2 regions of the Kocuria nitroreducens genome follow, and region 2 is predicted to be linked to the other one. Evidence: predicted binding sites of a transcription regulator. Region 2 holds the regulator's gene; the other holds the start of a gene.
What was found. The regulator HspR, encoded in region 2, represses chaperone genes until heat shock. The targets are predictions, from matches to a motif close to AAGTTGAGTCNNNNNGACTCAACTT.
Positions count from the first base shown of each region.

Region 1 (9,733 bases), on a different contig from region 2:
AGGACAACGCCTACACGAACGTGCTCGCGGCCTGGCTGTTCCGGCACAGCGCCCACATCTTCCACGACATGGTGGAGCACCAGCGCGAGGAGCTCTCCGCCCGCTTCGACCTCTCCGCCGAGGAGGTCGGGACCTGGCAGCAGATGGCCGAGCGGATGTTCGTTCCGTTCAACACGGACGGCACCATCAGCCAGTTCCACGGCTACGACGACCTCGACGAGCTGGACTGGGAGTACTACCGGACCAAGTACCGCAACATCGGCCGCCTCGACCTCCTGCTGGAGAACGAGGGCGACATGACCAACAACTACAAGCTGGCCAAGCAGGCCGACACGATCATGCTGGTCTACCTCTTCGGCCCCGACGGCCTGGTCGAGGAGCTCGGCCGGATGGGCTACGAGGTGGACCACGCCGCCATCGAGCGCACCGTCGACTTCTACATCGCACGGTCCTCGCACGGCTCCTCCCTGTCCCGCGTGGTCAACGCCTCGGTGCTCGCCTGGCTGAACCCGGACCGTTCGTGGTCCTCGTTCCAGGACTCCCTGCTCGTGGACCTCGACGACACCCAGGGCGGGACCACGGGCGAGGGCATCCACCTGGGCGCCATGGCCGGTTCCGTCGACGTCGTGACCCGCGCCTACGCCGGGCTGCGCGTGCGGGGCGGATGGCTCGAGTTCGACCCGGCCCTGCCGACCCAGCTGGAGACGGTCACGTTCACCGTGCTGTACCGCGGGCAGGTGATCCGGGTCTGCATCGACCACCACGTCCTGGAGCTCGAGGGCGCCTCCCGCCGCGCGGACGACGTCACGATCCACGTGCACGGCGCGGAGTACGTGCTCAAGGGCGGCCAGACGATCCGCGTGGCCATCCAGCACCGGCACCAGCGCGCCCCGCGGCCGGCCGTCACGCGGCAGGGCGTCTGAGCCGCGGGCCGTGGGGCCGTCGCTAGGCTGGGCGCATGGCACACTCCACGACGCACGGCCTGGTCCTCCCGCACGCGGGGCACGCGCCCCGGGTCGACTCCTCCGCCTTCGTGGCCCCGACCGCAGCGGTCGTGGGCGACGTCGAGCTGGGACCGGAGTCCGGGGTCTTCTACGGCGCCGCGGTGCGCGGGGACCGCTCCCCCGTGCGGCTGGGCGCGCGGTCCAACCTGCAGGACAACGTGGTGGTCCACTCCGACCCCGGCCACCCCTGCACGATCGGCGCGGACGTGAGCGTCGGCCACGGCGCCGTGGTGCACGGGTGCAGCGTGGAGGACGAGGTCCTGGTCGGGATGAACGCGACCGTCCTCAACGGCGCGGTGATCGGCACGGGCTCGCTCGTGGCCGCGGGCGCCGTCGTCCTCGAGGGCACGGTGGTGCCGCCCCGGTCCCTGGTGGCCGGGGTGCCGGCGAAGGTCCGGCGCGAGCTCACGGACGAGGAGCAGGAGAAGGTCCGCGCCAACGCCCGGACCTACGTGCAGCTCTCCGCCGAGCACCGCCTGCTCAACGCCTGACCCCGGCCCGGCGGCCCGTTCCTGCGGCCGTCACTGCGCCGCGCGGGTGCGCGCGTAGTCCCGGCCGTCACTGCGCCGCGAGGGTGCGCGCGTAGTCCAGGTACGCGCCGTGGTCGAAGCCGGGCAGCAGGCACGACTGGACCACCCAGCCCTGCAGCACCGAGAGGATGGCCTGGGCGAACATCCCGGCCCACTGGCGGGCCGCCTCGGCGTCGAGCCCCAGCTCGTCGACCGCCCACCGCCCGTAGCGCTCCTCGACCCGGTCCCGCATGCGCCCCAGGTGCTCGCCCGCCAGCGCGGCCAGACCGGGGTCGCTCACCGCTCCGCCCCAGGTGATGAGCAGCAGGCGGGTGGTGGCAGGGTCCGCGGCCAGCCGCTCCAGCAGTCCCACGACCCACGCCGCGGGATCGGCGCCGGGCTCGTTCTCCGCGGCCGCCAGCACCCGGTCCAGGGCCGCGCGGGCGGCCGCGGCCACGAGCTCCTGCTTGCTCGGGAAGTGGTTGTACAGCGCTCCCGCGGACAGCCCCGTGGCGGCGATGATCCGGTGCATCGACGCCCCCTCGTAGCCGTGCTCGAGGAAGCACGCGCTGGCGGCGGCCACGATCTCGCGGCGGCGCTCGTCCTTGTACTGTTGGCTCACCCGGGGCACGCGCCCAGCCTACGCCACGAACGGTCGTTCGATCAGTGCGGTCGGGCGGAACCGCGGACGACGGACGGCGTGGCAGAATGCGCCCATGCCTGCCCAGACCCTCAGCCCGTTCGTCGACGCCTCCCTCGACGCCGCCCACCTGGACGCCCCCGGCACCGCCACCGGCCGCACGCTCGGGTGGGGCGTGGTCAGCACCGCCGACGTCGCGGAGAAGGTGGTGCCGGACATCGCGGCGCTGCCCGACGCCCGGCTCGTGGCCGTGAGCTCGCGGGTCCAGGACCGCGCCGAGGACTTCGCCCGCCGGCACGGGGTGGAACGGGCCTACGGCAGCACCGCCACGAGCACGGGCCTGGACCGTCTCGCGGCCGACCCGGACGTGGAGATCGTCTACGTGGCCACCCCGCACGGCTACCACCACCGGGACGTGTCGGCGCTGCTGCGGGCCGGCAAGCACGTGGTGTGCGAGAAGGCCCTCGCCATGACCGCGGCGGAGGTCCGGGACCTGCTCCGCCTCGCCCGCGAGCACGACGTCTTCCTCATGGAGGCCGTCTGGACCCGCATGACCCCCGGCTTCCGCACCGCGATGCGCTGGATCCGGGAGGGCAGGCTCGGCCGCGTGCGCTCGGTCGACGGATCCATCGGTACGCACCGGCCCCTGGATCCGGCCCACCGTCTGTTCCGCAGGGCCGACGGCGGCGGGGTGCTGCTCGACATGATGGTCTATCCCCTGACGTGGACGTCCGCGGTCCTGGGGGCGCCGGAGCGCTGGAGCGCCCGCGCCGAGCTCGGCGCCACGGACGTGGACCTGGACACCGCCCTGACCCTGGACTTCGGGCACGGCCGGGCCCACGTCAGCGGCACCCTGTCCTCCACCGTCCCTCACCAGGTGACGATCAGCGGCACGGACGGCTGGCTGCGCGTGGAGGGACGGATCAACTGCCCGACCACCCTGGTGCTGCAGAGCGCCGAGGGCGCCCGCACCGGCACCGCCCCCATCGTGGAGCGCGTGGACGTGGCGGGCGCCGGATACGTCTTCGAGATGCGCGAGGCCACGCGCTGCGTGCAGCAGGGCCTGCTCGAGTCCCCCGTGATGCCGTGGGCCGACTCCCTCGAGCTCGTCGAGCTCTTCGACCGGGTGCGGGAGCGGATCGGCGTGCGGTACCCCCACGACGCCCGCTGAGGGGCGGTTCGCCCTGGGCGATGCGGGCCCGTACCCGTTGAAGACCATGGAACGCAGGATTATCATGGGTGACAGTTGAGTTAATCCGACTCAACTAAATGTCGAAGACATTGCTCATATGGTTGAGGAGATGATTGACGTGGCCACGATGTTCACCCCGTTCAACGATTTCGACCGACTCGCCGCCTCGCTGTTCGCCCGGCAGGGCCTGCGCGAGATGCCCATGGACCTGTACCGGGACGGCGACCAGTACATCCTCCGGGCGGACCTGCCCGGCATCGACCCCGAGAGCGTCGACGTCGACGTCGACGGCCAGCTGCTGACCATCCGGGCGGAGCGGGAGCTGCCCGAGGTGCAGGACGTCCAGTGGATCACCCGGGAGCGGCAGAGCTCCTCGTTCGTCCGCCAGCTCAACCTGGGCCAGGGCATCGACATCCAGAACATCGCCGCGAACTACGACAACGGCGTGCTGACGGTGACGATCCCCGTCACGGCGCAGGCCAAGCCGCGCAAGATCCAGGTGGTCTCCGGCCAGGGCGAGCAGCAGGCTCTGGGCGAGGGCCGGGAGGAGTCCGGCGACCGCGTGATCGGCGAGGGCGAGCTCGTCAACGGCGCCGGGGCCACGCAGTCCACCGAGGGCTGAGCCCGGACCCCCGGCACCGGCCCCGCCCGGAGCGGGACGCCTCGGCGGCGGGCCCGTTCCCCGCGGGGAACGGACCCGCCGCCGCGCCCGGGCCGTCCGCACCCTCCGGCCCGACAGCGGGCGGGGCGCCGCCTCGGGTATCTTGGCACCAGGAAGCCACACCACCGATCCGACGACATCCTGGGAGACAACCCGCACATGGCCAAGATCATCTACACCCGCACCGACGAGGCTCCCCTGCTCGCCACCTACTCGTTCAAGCCGATCATCGAGGCCTACGCCTCGACCGCCGGCGTCGAGGTGGAGACCCGCGACATCTCCCTGGCCGGCCGCATCATCGCCGCGTTCAGCGACCGGCTGCCCGAGGACCAGCGGGTGGACGACGCCCTCGCCGAGCTCGGCGAGCTGGCCAAGACGCCCGAGGCCAACATCATCAAGCTGCCCAACATCTCCGCCTCCGTCCCGCAGCTCAAGGCCGCGGTCAAGGAGCTGCAGGAGCAGGGCGTCGCCCTCCCGGACTATCCGGACGAGCCGCGCTCCGAGGAGGAGAAGGAGACCCGGGCCCGCTACGACAAGATCAAGGGCTCCGCGGTCAACCCCGTGCTGCGCGAGGGCAACTCGGACCGCCGCGCCCCGGCCTCCGTGAAGAACTACGTCCGCAAGAACCCCCACCGCATGGGCGAGTGGACGGCGGAGTCGAGGACGAACGTCGCCACGATGGGCGCCGACGACTTCCGGGACAACGAGAAGTCCGTGGTCATGACGGACGACGACGCCCTGACGGTCCGGCTGGTCGGCGAGGACGGCAGCACCACGGTCCTCAAGGAGTCCGTCCCCGTGCTGGCCGGCGAGGTCGTCGACGGCACCGTGATGCGGGCCGCCGCCCTGGACGCGTTCCTGGCGGAGCAGGTCGAGCGCGCCAAGCGGGAGGACGTCCTGCTCTCGGTGCACCTCAAGGCCACCATGATGAAGGTCTCCGACCCGATCATCTTCGGCCACGTCATCGAGGCCTTCTTCCCGGAGCTCTTCGCCGCCCACGGCGCGGACCTGGAGAAGGCGGGCCTCTCCTCCGCCAACGGGCTGGCCGCGATCGTCAACGGCCTCGACCCCCTGCCGGCCGAGGTGCGCGACGACGTGCGGGCCGCGATCGACAAGGGGCTCGCCGAGGGCCCGAAGCTCGCCATGGTGAACTCCGACAAGGGCATCACGAACCTGCACGTGCCCTCCGACGTCATCGTCGACGCGTCGATGCCGGCCATGATCCGCACCTCCGGGCACATGTGGGGCCCCGACGGCGAGGAGGCCGACACCCTCGCGGTCCTGCCGGACAGCTCCTACGCCGGGGTCTACCAGGTGGTCATCGACGACTGCCGTGCCAACGGCGCCTACGACCCGACCACCATGGGCTCGGTGCCGAACGTGGGCCTCATGGCGATGAAGGCGGAGGAGTACGGCTCCCACGACAAGACCTTCGAGATCGCCGCGAAGGGCACCGTCCAGGTCGTCGACTCCTCCGGCGCCGTGCTCATCGAGCACCAGGTCTCCCCCGGCGACATCTGGCGCGCGTGCCAGACGAAGGACGTCGCGATCCGGGACTGGGTCAAGCTCGCCGTGACCCGCGCCCGCGCCTCCGAGACGCCGGCGGTGTTCTGGCTGGACCGGACCCGCGCCCACGACACCAACCTCATCACCAAGGTCGAGCAGTACCTGACCGAGCACGACACCGAGGGCCTGCAGATCGAGATCATGTCCCCCGAGGAGGCCACCGCGTTCTCGATCCAGCGGATCCGCCGCGGCGAGGACACCATCTCGGTCACCGGCAACGTGCTGCGCGACTACCTGACGGACCTGTTCCCGATCCTCGAGCTGGGCACCTCCGCGAAGATGCTCTCGGTGGTCCCGCTCATCAACGGCGGCGGACTGTTCGAGACCGGCGCCGGCGGCTCCGCGCCGAAGCACGTCCAGCAGCTCGTCGAGGAGAACCACCTGCGCTGGGACAGCCTCGGCGAGTTCCTCGCCCTGGCCGCGAGCCTCGATCACCTCGCGACCTCGTCCGACAACGCCCGCGCCCGGATCCTCGGCGAGACCCTCGACCGGGCCACGGGCACCTTCCTCGAGGAGAACAAGTCCCCGAGCCGGAAGGCCGGCGAGATCGACAACCGCGGCAGCCACTTCTACCTGGCCCTGTACTGGGCCCAGGAACTGGCGCGCCAGGACGAGGACACCGCGCTGGCCCAGGCCTTCGCCTCCGTGGCGGAGCAGCTGGCGGCCAACGAGGACGCGATCAACGAGGAGCTGCTCTCCGTGCAGGGCCGGCCCGCCGACATCGGCGGCTACTACCGCCCGGACGACGCCAAGACGTTCTCGGTGATGCGCCCCTCGGAGACCTTCAACCGGGTGCTCTCCACGCTGCTGAGCGCGTGAGCTGAGCGCGTGAGCTGAGCGCGTGCGCTGAGCACGCGAGCCCACTGCGCGGACCGGCGCGAGCAGCGTGCACGGCAACGGCCGCACCCCTTCCGGGGGGTGCGGCCGTTGCCGTGTCCGGGCGGCCGTGCGGCGCCGCCCCTCCGGGCGCCGCGGCACGGCGTCGCAGAGGCGGGCGGATCAGTGGAAGAAGTGCCGCGCTCCGGTGACGTACATCGTCACGCCGGCGGCCTCGGCCGCCGCCACGACCTCCTCGTCCCGGATCGAGCCGCCGGGCTGGACCACGGCCCGCACGCCGGCGTCGAGGAGCACCTGGAGGCCGTCCGCGAACGGGAAGAACGCGTCCGAGGCCGCGACGGCGCCGCGCGCGCGCGCGGCGCCGTCCTCGCCCAGGGCGTTGGCCCGCTCCACCGAGAGCTTGCAGGAGTCCACCCGGTTGACCTGGCCCATCCCGATGCCCACGGACGCGCCCTGGTCGGCGAGCAGGATCGCGTTGGACTTCACGGCCCGCAGCGCCTTCCACGCGAAGGCGAGGTCGGCGAGCGTCCTCTCGTCCGCCGGCTCCCCCGCGGCCAGCGTCCAGCCGGCGGGGTCGTCGCCCGGGGCGTCGAGCCGGTCCGAGACCTGCAGCAACGCGCCGCCGGAGACCTGCCGGTGCTCGAGGACGTCCCGCTCGAAGCCCTCGGGCAGCTCGAGCAGGCGCACGTTCTTCTTGGCCTGCAGGATCTCCAGGGCCGCGGGCTCGAAGCCGGGGGCCACGACGACCTCGGTGAAGATGTCCTTCACGGTCTCGGCCATTGCCCGGGTCACGGTCCGGTTGGCGGCGATGACCCCACCGTAGGCGGAGAGCGGGTCGCACGCGTGGGCCTTGCGGTGGGCGTCGGCGATCGGGTCCTCGGCCCCGGGGGTGGCCACGGCGAGCCCGCACGGGTTGTTGTGCTTGACCACGGCCACGGCCGGCTCGTCGAAGTCGTAGGCCGCGCGCAGCGCGGCGTCGGCGTCCACGTAGTTGTTGTAGGACATCTCCTTGCCGTGCCGCTGGTCGGCCTGGGCGATGCCCGGGGACGCGGCCTCGTCCACGTACAGCGCCGCCTTCTGGTGCGGGTTCTCGCCGTAGCGCAGGGCGGCGGAGCGCTGCAGGGCCAGGCCGGCGTAGGGCGGCCAGAAGCTGGCGTCCTCGTCCTGCTCGAACTGCTGGGCCGTCCAGGTCGCCACCGCGGTGTCGTAGGCGGCGGTGTGCGCGAACGCCGCGGCGGCCAGCCGGCGGCGCGCCCGCAGGTCGAAGCCGCCCGAGGCCGCCGCCTCGACGACCGCGTCGTAGGAGGTCGGGTCCACGACCACGGACACGGCCGCGTGGTTCTTCGCGGCGGCCCGCACCATGGAGGGGCCGCCGATGTCGATCTGCTCGACGACCTCGTCCTGGCCCGCCCCGGAGCGTACGGTGTCCACGAACGGGTAGAGGTTCACGACCACGAGGTCGAACGGCTCGATCTCCAGCTCCGCGAGCTGGTCCATGTGGTCCTGCTTCCGGCGGTCGGCGAGGATGCCCGCGTGCACCCGCGGGTGCAGGGTCTTGACCCGGCCCTCCAGGCACTCCTGGAACCCGGTGACGTCCGAGACCTCCGTCACCGGCACGCCCAGGGCGGCGATGCGCCGTGCGGTCGAGCCGGTGGACACGAGCGCGACGCCGGCCCGGTGCAGCCCCGTGGCGAGGTCCTCCAGCCCGGTCTTGTCGTAGACGGACACCAGCGCCCTCTTGATGGGCACACGGTCAAGCTGGGTGGGGCTCACAGGTTCTCCAAGCGTTCGGGGTCGTGGTTGCCGGCGGGATCCGCCGGGAACCATTTTACGGACCCGCGCCCGGCCTGCTCACCGGACCGGGACGGGGCGGGCGAGGAGGCCGAGGGTGTCCACGAGGAGCTCTCGCTCGGCGGCCTTGATGCGCCCGTGGAGCTCGTCCTCGGTGTCCCCGTCCTCCACGGGCACCGCCGCCTGCGCCAGGATCGGACCGGCGTCGACGTCGGCGACGACCTCGTGGACGGTGACGCCGGTGACCTTGACCCCGTGGGCGAGGGCGTCCCGCACCGCGTGCGCCCCCGGGAAGGACGGCAGCAGCGAGGGGTGGGTGTTGACGATCCGCCGAGCGAACGCCTCGACGAACTCGGCGTCCACGATCCGCATGAACCCCGCGAAGACGATCCGGTCGGGCTCCCGGGCGGCCACCGCCTCCTGCAGGGCACGGTTCCACCGCGTCCGGTCCGGGTGGTCGCCGGGCCGCACGAGGAACGTCTCGACGCCGGCCTGCCGGGCCCGCTCCAGCCCGGTGCAGGGCCTGTCCGCGCCCACGGCGGCGATCTCGACGTCGATCCGGCCCGCCCGGACGGCGTCGAGGACCGCCTGCAGATTGGTGCCGGAGCCGGAGACCATGACCACGATGCGCATGCCTCCGAGTGTAGTGGGGCGGGCGGGGACCGGCCCCCGGGGTGCCCTAGAGTGAAGGGCATGACCCCTCCCCGCCCGAGCCCCGAGGCAGCCCCCGCGGACACACGACGCACCGCCGCGACCCGCACGGCAGGAGGCGGACTGGTGTGCGCGGCGGTCGCCCTGGTGCTCGTCGGCTCCACCCTGTGGCCGACCGTGGCGGGGGTCGTGCTGGCGGCCCTCGGGATCGGGCTGGGCATCGCGGCGCTGGTGCGCTCCCGCGGTACGGGACGGCGCCGGCTCCTGGTGGTGAGCGCGGTCGCCGCGATCGTGCTGGGCGCCCTGAGCCTGCTCACCGGCGGAGCCCGCCTGGCCCTGTGGCCGGTGGCCCAGGCCTACCAGGAGTGCGTCGCCGGCACCCTCACGCTCTCCGGAGCGGCGCAGTGCCAGCAGGAGCTCGAGGACGGGATCTGGAATTATCTCTCCGGCGGCCCGGCAGCCGCGGCGTCGGAGGACGACGCCGCGGGCGCCTCAACCGCGTCCACGTCGAACGCACCCCCGGACCCGGAGCCCGCCACGGCCCGTCCCTGATCCGCCCACGGGGCTGCGTCCTGGCGATCGTCCGCCGCACTCCGGTCGGGGCCGTCCTGGTCGGCTGCGCTCTGGCCGGGCCCGTGCCCGCGTGCCGCCCGCGGGTTCCGCCGGCCGGCCGAGCGCATGGCACGCCGGGCCGCGGACTCCTCCCGGCGCCGCCGGCCCGCCGCCCGCCGGTCGGCCGGCGTCCCGTCCTCCCCGGCCTCCGCGCCGCGGGGCGGCGCGAACGGCGGCTCGTGCTCCAGCCACGGTCCCACCACACAGCCGACCGCCGCCCCCACAGCCACCTCGGCGCCGAACAGCAGCAGCACGGCGGGTCCGTCCGGC
Region 1 is NZ_JBHZTC010000005.1:93,505-103,237, forward strand. It holds gene ACFYE1_RS04640 (beta-phosphoglucomutase family hydrolase) at 1-923, shown strand, start outside; gene ACFYE1_RS04645 (gamma carbonic anhydrase family protein) at 959-1,495, shown strand; gene ACFYE1_RS04650 (TetR/AcrR family transcriptional regulator) at 1,563-2,144, opposite strand; gene ACFYE1_RS04655 (Gfo/Idh/MocA family protein) at 2,230-3,324, shown strand; gene ACFYE1_RS04660 (Hsp20/alpha crystallin family protein) at 3,455-3,967, shown strand; gene ACFYE1_RS04665 (NADP-dependent isocitrate dehydrogenase) at 4,166-6,391, shown strand; gene purH (bifunctional phosphoribosylaminoimidazolecarboxamide formyltransferase/IMP cyclohydrolase) at 6,572-8,182, opposite strand; gene purN (phosphoribosylglycinamide formyltransferase) at 8,261-8,833, opposite strand; gene ACFYE1_RS04680 (hypothetical protein) at 8,894-9,403, shown strand; gene ACFYE1_RS04685 (cell division protein PerM) at 9,289-9,733, opposite strand, start outside.
Region 1: the regulator HspR is predicted to act here: its motif matches at 3,397-3,421, upstream of ACFYE1_RS04660 (Hsp20/alpha crystallin family protein).

Region 2 (9,733 bases):
GCGGTGGCCTCCATGTCTGCCGCCGGTCTCGTGCGCCCCGAGTACCGGGACGCCGCCGTGGTCGCCCAGGACGCCGACGAGCTGCTCGCCCGGTTCGCGGCGTGGGAGGCGCCGCGCCGGCGCTGGTCCCGGCCGACCGGTCCCGGGGCCGAGGCGCCTGTGGCCCGCCCTGCCCCTAGGATGTGAGGCGATGAGCGAGCACACCCCTTCCCCCGCCGAGGGCTCCGCGCAGGGCCCCGTCCCCGAGGCGTTCCACCGCCGGCCGTACTCCTTCGTGCGCCGCGGCGACCGCCTCACCGCCCGCCGCCAGAAGGCCTGGGACGACTGGGCGCCGACCCGGGTGCTCGACGTCCCGCGCGTGCGCACGGACACCTCCGTCCACCCGGACCACGAGTTCGACGCGGCCGAGGCCTTCGGGCGCGAGGCGCCCCTGGTCGTGGAGGTCGGCTCCGGGCTCGGGGAGGCGGTCGTGCACGCCGCCGCCCAGGACCCCGCGCGGAACTTCCTCGCCGTCGAGGTGTACAAGCCCGGGATCGCTGATCTGCTGCTCAAGGCGGGCCAGGCCGGCGTGCACAACGTCCGCGTGGTGCAGGCCAACGCTCCCGAGGTCCTGGAGCACATGCTCGCCCCGGCCTCGGTCGACGAGCTGTGGGTGTTCTTCCCGGACCCCTGGCACAAGACCCGTCACCACAAGCGGCGCCTGGTCTCCCCCGCGTTCGCCGAGCTCGCCGCCCGGGTGCTCGTGCCGGGCGGGCTGTGGCGGCTCGCCACGGACTGGCAGGAGTACGCCCTGGTGATGCGTGAGGTCCTCGACGCGTCCCCGCACTTCGAGAACGTCCACCCGGGCCCGCTCGCCGACGACGAGCACCCGGACACGGGCTGGGCCCCCCGCTGGGAGGGTCGGGTCCTCACGAGCTTCGAGCGCAAGGCGCAGGAGGCCGGCCGCGTCCCGCGCGACCTCGTCTACCGCCGGACGGCGTGAGCGCAGTCCCCGGTCCGGAGCGGGACGGCTTCGTCGTCGTGCTCCCGGGCGATCCCCGCACGCACCCGCTGCTCGAGGGGCTGCACCTCGAGTACGTGGAGCGCTACGGGCCCGCGATCGGGGCGGAGGAGATGACGCACCACCCCGTCGCCGACTTCACCGCCTCCGCCGGGGGGCTCCTGCTCCTCCTCGAGGGCGGCGCGACGGTGGGCGGCGGGGCGTTCCGCCGGCACGACGACGCCACGGCCGAGCTCAAGCGGGTGTGGACCGCACCGGCGCACCACCGGCGCGGGATCTCGCGCCGCGTCCTGGCCGAGCTCGAGCGGCTCGCCGCCGCGGGGGGCTACCGCCGCATCCACCTCACCACGGGCAACCGCCAGCCCAAGGCGTTCGCCCTGTACCGCAGCAGCGGCTACGTCCCGCTGCCAGGCGCCGCCCGGGTCTACCCGGGCGGCGTCCACGACGTGGGCTTCGAGAAGGTCCTGCGCTGAGGTCGCACCGGTCCGGGGACCGGTGCGGCCTCAGCGCTCCTGCTGGCGCGGGGGCCGGTACAGCACCACGGCCTGCGAGATCTTGCGGGCCCGGGGGCGGGCGCCGCGGGCCATGCGCACCACGTCCCCGCCGACACCGGCGGCGAAGATCCGCGAGGACTCCTCGACCCGGTCCCGGGCCTCTTCGAGCTCCTGGGACAGCTCCGCCACCCTCGACCGCAGGAGCGCGACCTGGTTCTCCAGCTGGAGGATGCGCCGGATGCCCTCGAGGGACACGCCCTGCTGGGACAGCACCTGGATCTGCTGCAGCTTCTCGATGTCGCGCTGGGAGTAGCGGCGGGCCCGGCCGGGGGCGCGGGACGGCTTGACGAGGCCGAGCCGGTCGTACTGGCGCAGTGTCTGCGGATGCATCTCCGCGATCTCCGCGGCCACGGAGATCACGAACAGCGGCTGATCGGCGTCCAGCGCCATCTCAGACCCGTGCCTTCTCGGCGAGCCCGAGGCGGGGATCCTCGCCCCCGGTCGCCTCGGCGAACGCGCGAACGGCCGCCTGCGCCTGCTCGTCGAGCTGGGCCGGCACGTGCACCTCGACCGTCACGATGAGGTTGCCCGCGCCCTTGGCCGTGCTGAACCCGCGCCCCTTGACGCGGAAGCGCCGGCCCGAGGACGTCCCGGCGGGCACCTTCACGCGCACGGTGCCGCCGTCCAGCACGGGCACCTCGATCGTGGCGCCCAGGGCCGCCTCGGGGAACGTGATCGGCACGGTGACCTCGACGTCGTCCGTGCCCTCCCCACGCGTGAAGAAGGGGTGCGGTGTCACGTGGACGGTGACGTAGAGGTCACCGGCGCCGCCCGGACCCGAGTGGCCCTTGCCGGCGAGCTTGAGCCTCTGCCCGTCGCGCACGCCGCTCGGGATCCGCACCGTGGTCTCCTGGCCGTTGCCGCGGCGCAGCTTGATCGTGGTGCCGTGCACCGAGGAGCGGAACGGGATGGTCGTCTCCGTCCGGATGTCCTCCCCGCGGGCCGGCGGGGCCTGGTAGCCGCCGTATCCGCCCGGCGCCCCGTACCCGGTCTGGCCGCCGAACTGCGCGAACAGGTCCTCGAACCCGCCCGGGCCACCCGACCCGCCCGTGGAGTAGGTCGTGCGGCGTCGGCGACCGCCGCCGCCTCCGCCGAAGATGTCGCCGAAGAGGTCCTCGAAGTTCGCCGAGCCGCCGGCGCCGCCCGGTCCGCCGGCGGTGAAGCGCGCACCGGAGCCCATGGCGCGGATCGCGTCGTACTGCTTGCGCTCCTCGGGGTCGGAGAGCACGGAGTTCGCCTCCGTGATGTCCTTGAACCGCTGCTCGGCCTCCGCGTCGCCCGGGTTCTGGTCCGGGTGGTACTGGCGGGCGAGCTTGCGGTAGGCCTTCTTGACGTCGGCTTCGGACGCGTCCTTGGAGACGCCGAGAATGCTGTAGAAGTCCTTGTCGATCCAGTCCTGGCTGGCCATGACGCCTCCTTTCTGTGGGGCCGGTCGGGGGCCTGCGGAGCAGGGCCCGGTGGTGGTCCTGGGGTCGTCCCCGGCGCCGCGGCGCCGGGGACCGGTGGACGGGTCAGGGGAGGCCCGCGGGACGGACCTCCCCTGCCGTCGCCGGGATCAGGCCGGGACCGGCCTCACTCGGCGACCGCGACGGCGACCTGGGCCGGCCGCACCACGCGCTCGCCGATCCGGAAGCCGGAGCGCAGAACCATCGAGACCTGGTCCGGCTCGACCTCGTTCGTGGGCTGCTGCAGCACCGCCTCGTGGACGTTCGGGTCGAACCTCTCGCCGACCGCCCCGATCCGGGTCAGCCCCTGGCGGACGAGGGTCTCCTCGAGCTTGTTCGCGATCGCCGCGAACGGGCCGTCGGTGAGGTCCCCGGCCTGGCGGGCCGCGTCGATGTCGTCGAACACCGGCAGCAGCGTCTGGAGGAGGTCTCCCGTCACGAAGGTCCGGAGCTGCTCCTTCTCGCGCGCAGTGCGGTGCTTGAAGTTCACGAACTCCGCCTGCAGCCGGCGCAGCTCCTCGAGCCGCTCCTCGGCGAGGGCCGCCGCCGGGGAGTCCTCCCCCGCGGTCGCCGGCGCGGCGTCCCCGGCCTCCGCGTCGGTCGACTGGGGCGTCGAGAGGATGTCGTCCACCGTCAGGCCCTCCGGCGCGGCCTCCTCGCGGGGGCTGTCACCGGAGTCCTGCGCGCCCTGCTCGCCGTGGTGGGCGGCGGGCCCGCCGGGAGCGTCCCCGGCGCCGTGGCCGTCCGCGTTCTCGTCGGGTCCTGGTGTCGGGTCGGGCATGCTCACTTCTTCTCGTCCTCGTCGTCGACGACCTCGGCGTCGACGATGTCCTCGTCACCGGTGGCACCGGTGGCGCCCGCACCCGGGCCGCCCTCGGCGCCCTCGGTCTGCGACTGCGCATAGAGGGCCTCGCCGAGCTTGGTCTGGGACTGCTGCAGCTTGTCGTAGGCCGTCTTCACGGCGTCGTCGTCCTCGCCCTCGAGCGCCTGCTTCAGGGCGTCGACGTCCGCCTGCACCTCGGACTTGACGTCCGCGGGCAGCTTCTCGTCGTTGTCCTTCAGGAGCTTGTCGACGGAGTACGCCTGCTGCTCCGCATTGTTGCGCAGGTCGGCCGCCTCGCGGCGCACCCGATCCGCCTCGGCGTTGGCCTCGGCGTCCTTGACCATGCGGTCGATGTCCTCCTTGGAGAGGGAGGACCCACCGGTGATGGTCATCGACTGCTCGGTGCCGGTGCCCTTGTCCTTCGCGGAGACGTGCACGATGCCGTTGGCGTCGATGTCGAAGGTGACCTCGATCTGCGGCATGCCGCGCGGCGCGGGGGCGATGCCGGTCAGCTCGAAGGTGCCCAGGTTCTTGTTGTCGCGCGTGAACTGGCGCTCGCCCTGGAAGACCTGGATGGACACGGAGGGCTGGTTGTCCTCGGCTGTGGTGAAGGTCTCGGACCGCTTGGTGGGGATCGCCGTGTTGCGCTCGATGAGCTTGGTCATCACGCCGCCCTTGGTCTCGATGCCCAGCGACAGCGGGGTCACGTCGATCAGCAGCACGTCCTTGCGGTCGCCCTTGAGCACGCCGGCCTGGATCGCGGCGCCGACGGCCACGACCTCGTCCGGGTTCACGCCCTTGTTGGGCTCCTTGCCGGCCAGGCGCTGGACGGTCTCCGCGACGGCGGGCATGCGGGTCGAGCCGCCGACGAGGATCACGTGGTCGATGTCGGACACGGAGATGCCGGCCTCGGCGATGACGTCCTTGAACGGCTTCTCGGTGCGCTCGAGCAGGTCCCGGGTGAGCTCCTCGAACTTGGCGCGGGTGAGGCGCTCGTCCAGGTGCACGGGACCCTCCGGGGTCACGGACAGGTACTGCAGGGAGATGTTGGAGCTGGTGGCGGAGGACAGCTCCTTCTTGGCCTGCTCCGCGGTCTCCTTGAGGCGCTGCAGGGCGATCTTGTCCTTGGACAGGTCGGCGCCGGTCTTCGACTTCACCTGCGCCAGCAGCCAGTCGACGATCCGCTGGTCCCAGTCGTCGCCGCCGAGCCGGTTGTCGCCGGCGGTCGACCGGACCTGGATGGTGGAGAAGTCGTCCTCGTCCTTGCCGACCTCCAGCAGGGAGACGTCGAAGGTGCCGCCGCCGAGGTCGAAGACCAGGATGAGCTCGTCCTCCTTGCCCTTCTCCAGGCCGTAGGCGAGCGCCGCGGCGGTGGGCTCGTTGACGATGCGCAGCACGTTCATGCCGGCGATCTCACCGGCCTCCTTGGTGGCCTGGCGCTCGGCGTCGTTGAAGTACGCCGGGACGGTGATCACGGCGTCGGTGACCTTGTCGCCGAGGTAGGACTCGGCGTCGGTCTTGAGCTTCATCAGGATGCGCGCCGAGATCTCCTGCGGCGTGTACTTCTTGCCGTCGATGTCCGTGGACCACCCGGTGCCCATGTGGCGCTTCACCGAGGCGATCGTGCGGTCCACGTTGGTGACGGCCTGCCGCTTGGCGATGTCGCCGACCAGGGTCTCGCCGTCCTTCGAGAAGGCCACGACGGACGGGGTGGTCCGGTTGCCCTCGGCGTTGGCAATGACGGTGGGCTCGCCGCCCTCCAGCACGGACACCACGGAGTTGGTGGTGCCGAGGTCGATTCCTACTGCACGAGACATGGGCGTGTTCTCCTTCGGGTCGAGCTGAACCGGGTGGGCCGCAACGGCCCGGTTGGGGTCCCGGAGGTCTCAAGTTCTTGAGTTTTCCTGGCTCAAGTCTGCCACGTGAGCCGCCGATGTCAACTTAACTTGAGCCATGTTGACTCAACTCAGGAGCGACGGCGGGTGTGAGAAGCCCCGCACTCCCTGCCCCAGCGACAGGGCGTCGGCTACGCTGGGCTGTTTGTGCCCGGTCTCGCGGGCCACCGACGACACTTCCGGGTCCGCCCCGCACGCCACCGCACGCACCGACACGCCACCGCACGCACCCGACACCTCAGGAGCCTTCGTGAGCAGCACGCCACCCCATTCGCCGCAGCCGCCCAGCGCGGCCGAGTCCTCCCGCCGGCCGAAGCCCCGGGAGGTGCTGCGTGAGATCAACTACCCGCACGGCATCCATCCCGCCCTGGTCCCCGGCATCGCCGTCGAGGACCAGAAGCTGCGCTACGGCACGGACAAGGTCGTCTTCCTCGTCACGGCCGCGCTGATCGTGGCGTTCATCGCCTGGGGCGTGCTTTCCACCGAGTCCCTGACGGCCGCCTCCACCGCGGCCCTGGGCTGGGTCACCGGCAACGCCGGGTGGTTCTTCACCGCCCTGTCCACGGCCGCGGTGCTGTTCATGCTCGTGGTCGGCTTCAGCCGGACCGGCCGCATCCCGCTGGGCATGGACGACGAGAAGCCGGAGTACTCCTTCTTCTCGTGGCTCGCCATGCTCTTCGCCGCCGGGATGGGCATCGGCCTGATGTTCTACGGCGCCTCCGAGCCCCTGAGCCACTTCGGCGCCGGCGTTCCCGGCTTCGGGGCGGAGTCCGGCTCCGAGGAGATGACCGTCTACGCCCTCGTCCAGACGGCCTTCCACTGGGGCCTCAACCCCTGGGCCATGTACGCGGTGGTCGGCGCGGCCGTCGCCTACGGCGCGTACCGCCGCGGGCGCCCCCCGCTCATCAGCCGGATCTTCGTGCCGCTGATCGGCCAGCGGCGCGCCGAGGGCGGCCTGGGCCGGCTCATCGACGTGTTCGCCATCTTCGCGACCCTCTTCGGCACCGCGGCCTCCCTGGGCATCGGCGCGCTGCAGATCTCCCGGGGCCTCGAGATCGTCGCCGGCTGGGGGCCGCTCGGCAACGGCGGCCTCATCGCCATCATCGCCGTCCTCACGGCCGCCTTCGTGGTCTCGGCCGTCTCCGGTGTGGCCCGCGGCATCCGCTACCTCTCCAACACCAACCTTCTGCTGGCCTTCCTGCTGGCCCTGTTCGTGTTCGTGGCCGGGCCCACCGTCCTGATCCTGGACCTGGTCCCCGCGGTGTTCAGCACCTACCTGCAGGAGTACCTCTGGATGACCGGGCAGACCGGCGGCTGGGGCGAGGACGTCACCGCCTTCGCGGGCGGCTGGACCGTCTTCTACTGGGCCTGGTGGCTGTCCTGGTCCCCGTTCGTCGGGATGTTCATCGCCAAGATCTCCCGCGGCCGCACGCTGCGCCAGTTCGTGACCGTGGTGCTCGTGGTCCCGTCCTCGATGTGCGTGCTCTGGTTCGTCGTCATCGGCGGCACGTCCATGTACCTGCAGCGCACCGGCACCGACCTGGCCGCCGCGGGCGGCCAGGAGGCCGCACTGTTCGGCATGCTCGACGCGCTGCCCCTGGGCGCGGTCACCTCGGTGCTGGCCATGGTCATCATCGCCATCTTCTTCGTGACCAGCGCGGACTCCGCGTCCATCGTCATGGGCACGCTCTCCCAGCGGGGCCGGCCCGAGCCCAGCCGGACGATCGTCGTGTTCTGGGGCCTGTGCCTCGGCGGCATCGCGGCCGTCATGATGCTCGTGGGCGGTGACGACGCCCTGACCGGCATGCAGAACCTCGTGACCGTCTCGGCCCTGCCCTTCGCCGTGATCGTCGCCTTCCTGATGGTCTCCTTCTACAAGGACCTGCGCAGCGACCCGGCCACGATCCGCCACGCGTTCGCCCTCACGGCCGTGCGCAAGGCAGTGATCCACGGCATCGAGGAGCACGGCGACGACTTCGCCCTCCAGGTGGAGCACGCCCCCGGCGCCCGCGCCGCCGGTGAGACGTTCGACTCCCACGACCCGGCCGTCACCGACTGGTACCGGCGGGTCGACGAGAACGGCGAGGAGATCGACCTCTCCGCCGGTTCCACCCCGGCCCGGGGCCCTGAGCAGGACCCCGAGCAGGAGCCCGAGCGCGCGCTCGACCGGGCCGGTGACCGGGCCTGACGTCCCGGAGCCGAGTGCGGCCGTCGCCCCGGGCGGCGGCCGCACTTCTCGTGCCGGGACCGGACGGCCTAGACTTCCCGCTATGTATTCGATCGTGACCGTGTGCACCGGCAACATCTGCCGCTCGCCCATGGCGGAGTTCGTCCTGCGCCGCGCCTTCGAGGCCGCAGGACTGGCGGAGCGCGTGCGGATCGACTCGGCGGGCGTCAGCGACGAGGAGCTCGGCAACCCCGTGGACCCCCGCGCGGACGACCTTCTGCGCCGCGAGGGGCTCGACGCCTCCCGGCACGCGGCCCAGGTCTTCGACCCCATCCGCTTCGACGACCGGGACCTCGTGCTCGCCCTGGACGTCGTGCACTGGCGCCGCCTGCGGGAGCTCGCCCCGGACGGGTCCGCAGCCGCCAAGGTGCGGCTGCTGCGGGAGTTCGACCCCGCCATCGAGGACCTCGAGCACGACGACCTGGGGATCTACGACCCCTGGTACGGCGGCCCGGAGGACTTCGAGACGACCTTCGGCATGATCACCGCCGCCGTCCCGGGCGTCGTCCGCGCCGTCGCCCGGGAGCTCGGTGCCGACCGGGACTCCGCGCGCGTCCCCGCGCAGGACGCCGGACGCGCGTGATCGACATCGAGCTCGAGCTGGACCCGTCGCTCGCCGCGGCCCACCCCGCCGGCACCAACCTGGCGCGGCTGCTCCCCTCGCCCACCCGCCGCCCGTACCTCATCGGCATCGACGGGCGCTCCGGCGCCGGCAAGACCAGCCTCGCCGAGCAGCTCGCCGCGGTGCTGCGCCCGGTGCGGGACGTGACGCTCTTCCACCTCGAGGACCTCTACCCGGGCTGGGACGGGCTCGGACCCGGCCGGCGGACCTACGTGCAGCAGGTCCTCGCACCTCTCGACCAGGGCAGGGACGCGGAGTGGAGCGCCTGGGACTGGGTCACCGGCTCCCCGGGCACACCGCGGCTGACCCGCGTGGCGGAGGTCGTGATCCTGGAGGGCGTCGGAGCGTGCAGCGCCGAGGCCCGGGCACTGCTGGACGTCTCCGTGTGGGTCGAGCTGCCCACCGCCCTGCGCTACGACCGCGCACTGAGCCGTGACGGCTCGTACTACGCCGAGCACTGGGACCGCTGGGCGGCCCAGGAGGACGCCTACCTGGCGGAGGACCACGTCTGGGAGCAGGTGGACATCCTGCATCCCGGCCCCGTCTGCTGAACGCTCCGGCCGCACCGACAGGAGGATCCGTGACCAGCACCGTCGTCGTCCTCGACGCCGCCCACCCGGCGGGCGTCCTCGCCGATCCGTCCGTCCCGCTCGTGCGGATCGACGACCAGGGGCTCACCCGCGGGGACGGCGTCTTCGAGACCATGCGCGCCGTGGACGGGTTCGTGCAGAAGTTCGAGGCCCACCACCAGCGGCTGTCGGCCTCCGCGCGGCTGGCGCAGCTGCCCGTGCCGTCGGCGCGGGACCTGCGCGGTGCGGTGGAGCTGGCGCTGGCCCATGCCGCGCCCGGCGGGAACGGCGGCCTGGGCCCCGAGCACGCCGTCAAGGTCGTGGTCAGCCGCGGCACCCCGGCGGACGGCCCGTGGTCCTGGATCGCGGTGAGCCCCGTGCCGGAGACCACGTTCCGTCAGCGGCGGGAAGGCGTGACCGCGGTGCTGCTGCCGCGCGGCCACGACCCCGCCCAGGACGCCGGCTACCCGTGGCTGCTCCCGGGGGCCAAGACGCTCTCCTACGCGATCAACATGGCCGCCCTGCGCCACGCCCGCTCCCTCGGCGCGGACGAGGCGGTCTTCACCACGGAGGGCCGCAGGGTCCTCGAGGGTGCGAC
Region 2 is NZ_JBHZTC010000022.1:43,033-52,765, forward strand. It holds gene ACFYE1_RS14610 (LOG family protein) at 1-186, shown strand, start outside; gene trmB (tRNA (guanosine(46)-N7)-methyltransferase TrmB) at 191-982, shown strand; gene ACFYE1_RS14620 (GNAT family N-acetyltransferase) at 979-1,473, shown strand; gene ACFYE1_RS14625 (heat shock protein transcriptional repressor HspR) at 1,504-1,944, opposite strand; gene ACFYE1_RS14630 (DnaJ C-terminal domain-containing protein) at 1,946-2,962, opposite strand; gene ACFYE1_RS14635 (nucleotide exchange factor GrpE) at 3,127-3,786, opposite strand; gene dnaK (molecular chaperone DnaK) at 3,783-5,639, opposite strand; gene ACFYE1_RS14645 (BCCT family transporter) at 5,968-7,905, shown strand; gene ACFYE1_RS14650 (low molecular weight protein-tyrosine-phosphatase) at 8,000-8,527, shown strand; gene ACFYE1_RS14655 (uridine kinase family protein) at 8,524-9,117, shown strand; gene ACFYE1_RS14660 (aminotransferase class IV) at 9,147-9,733, shown strand, end outside.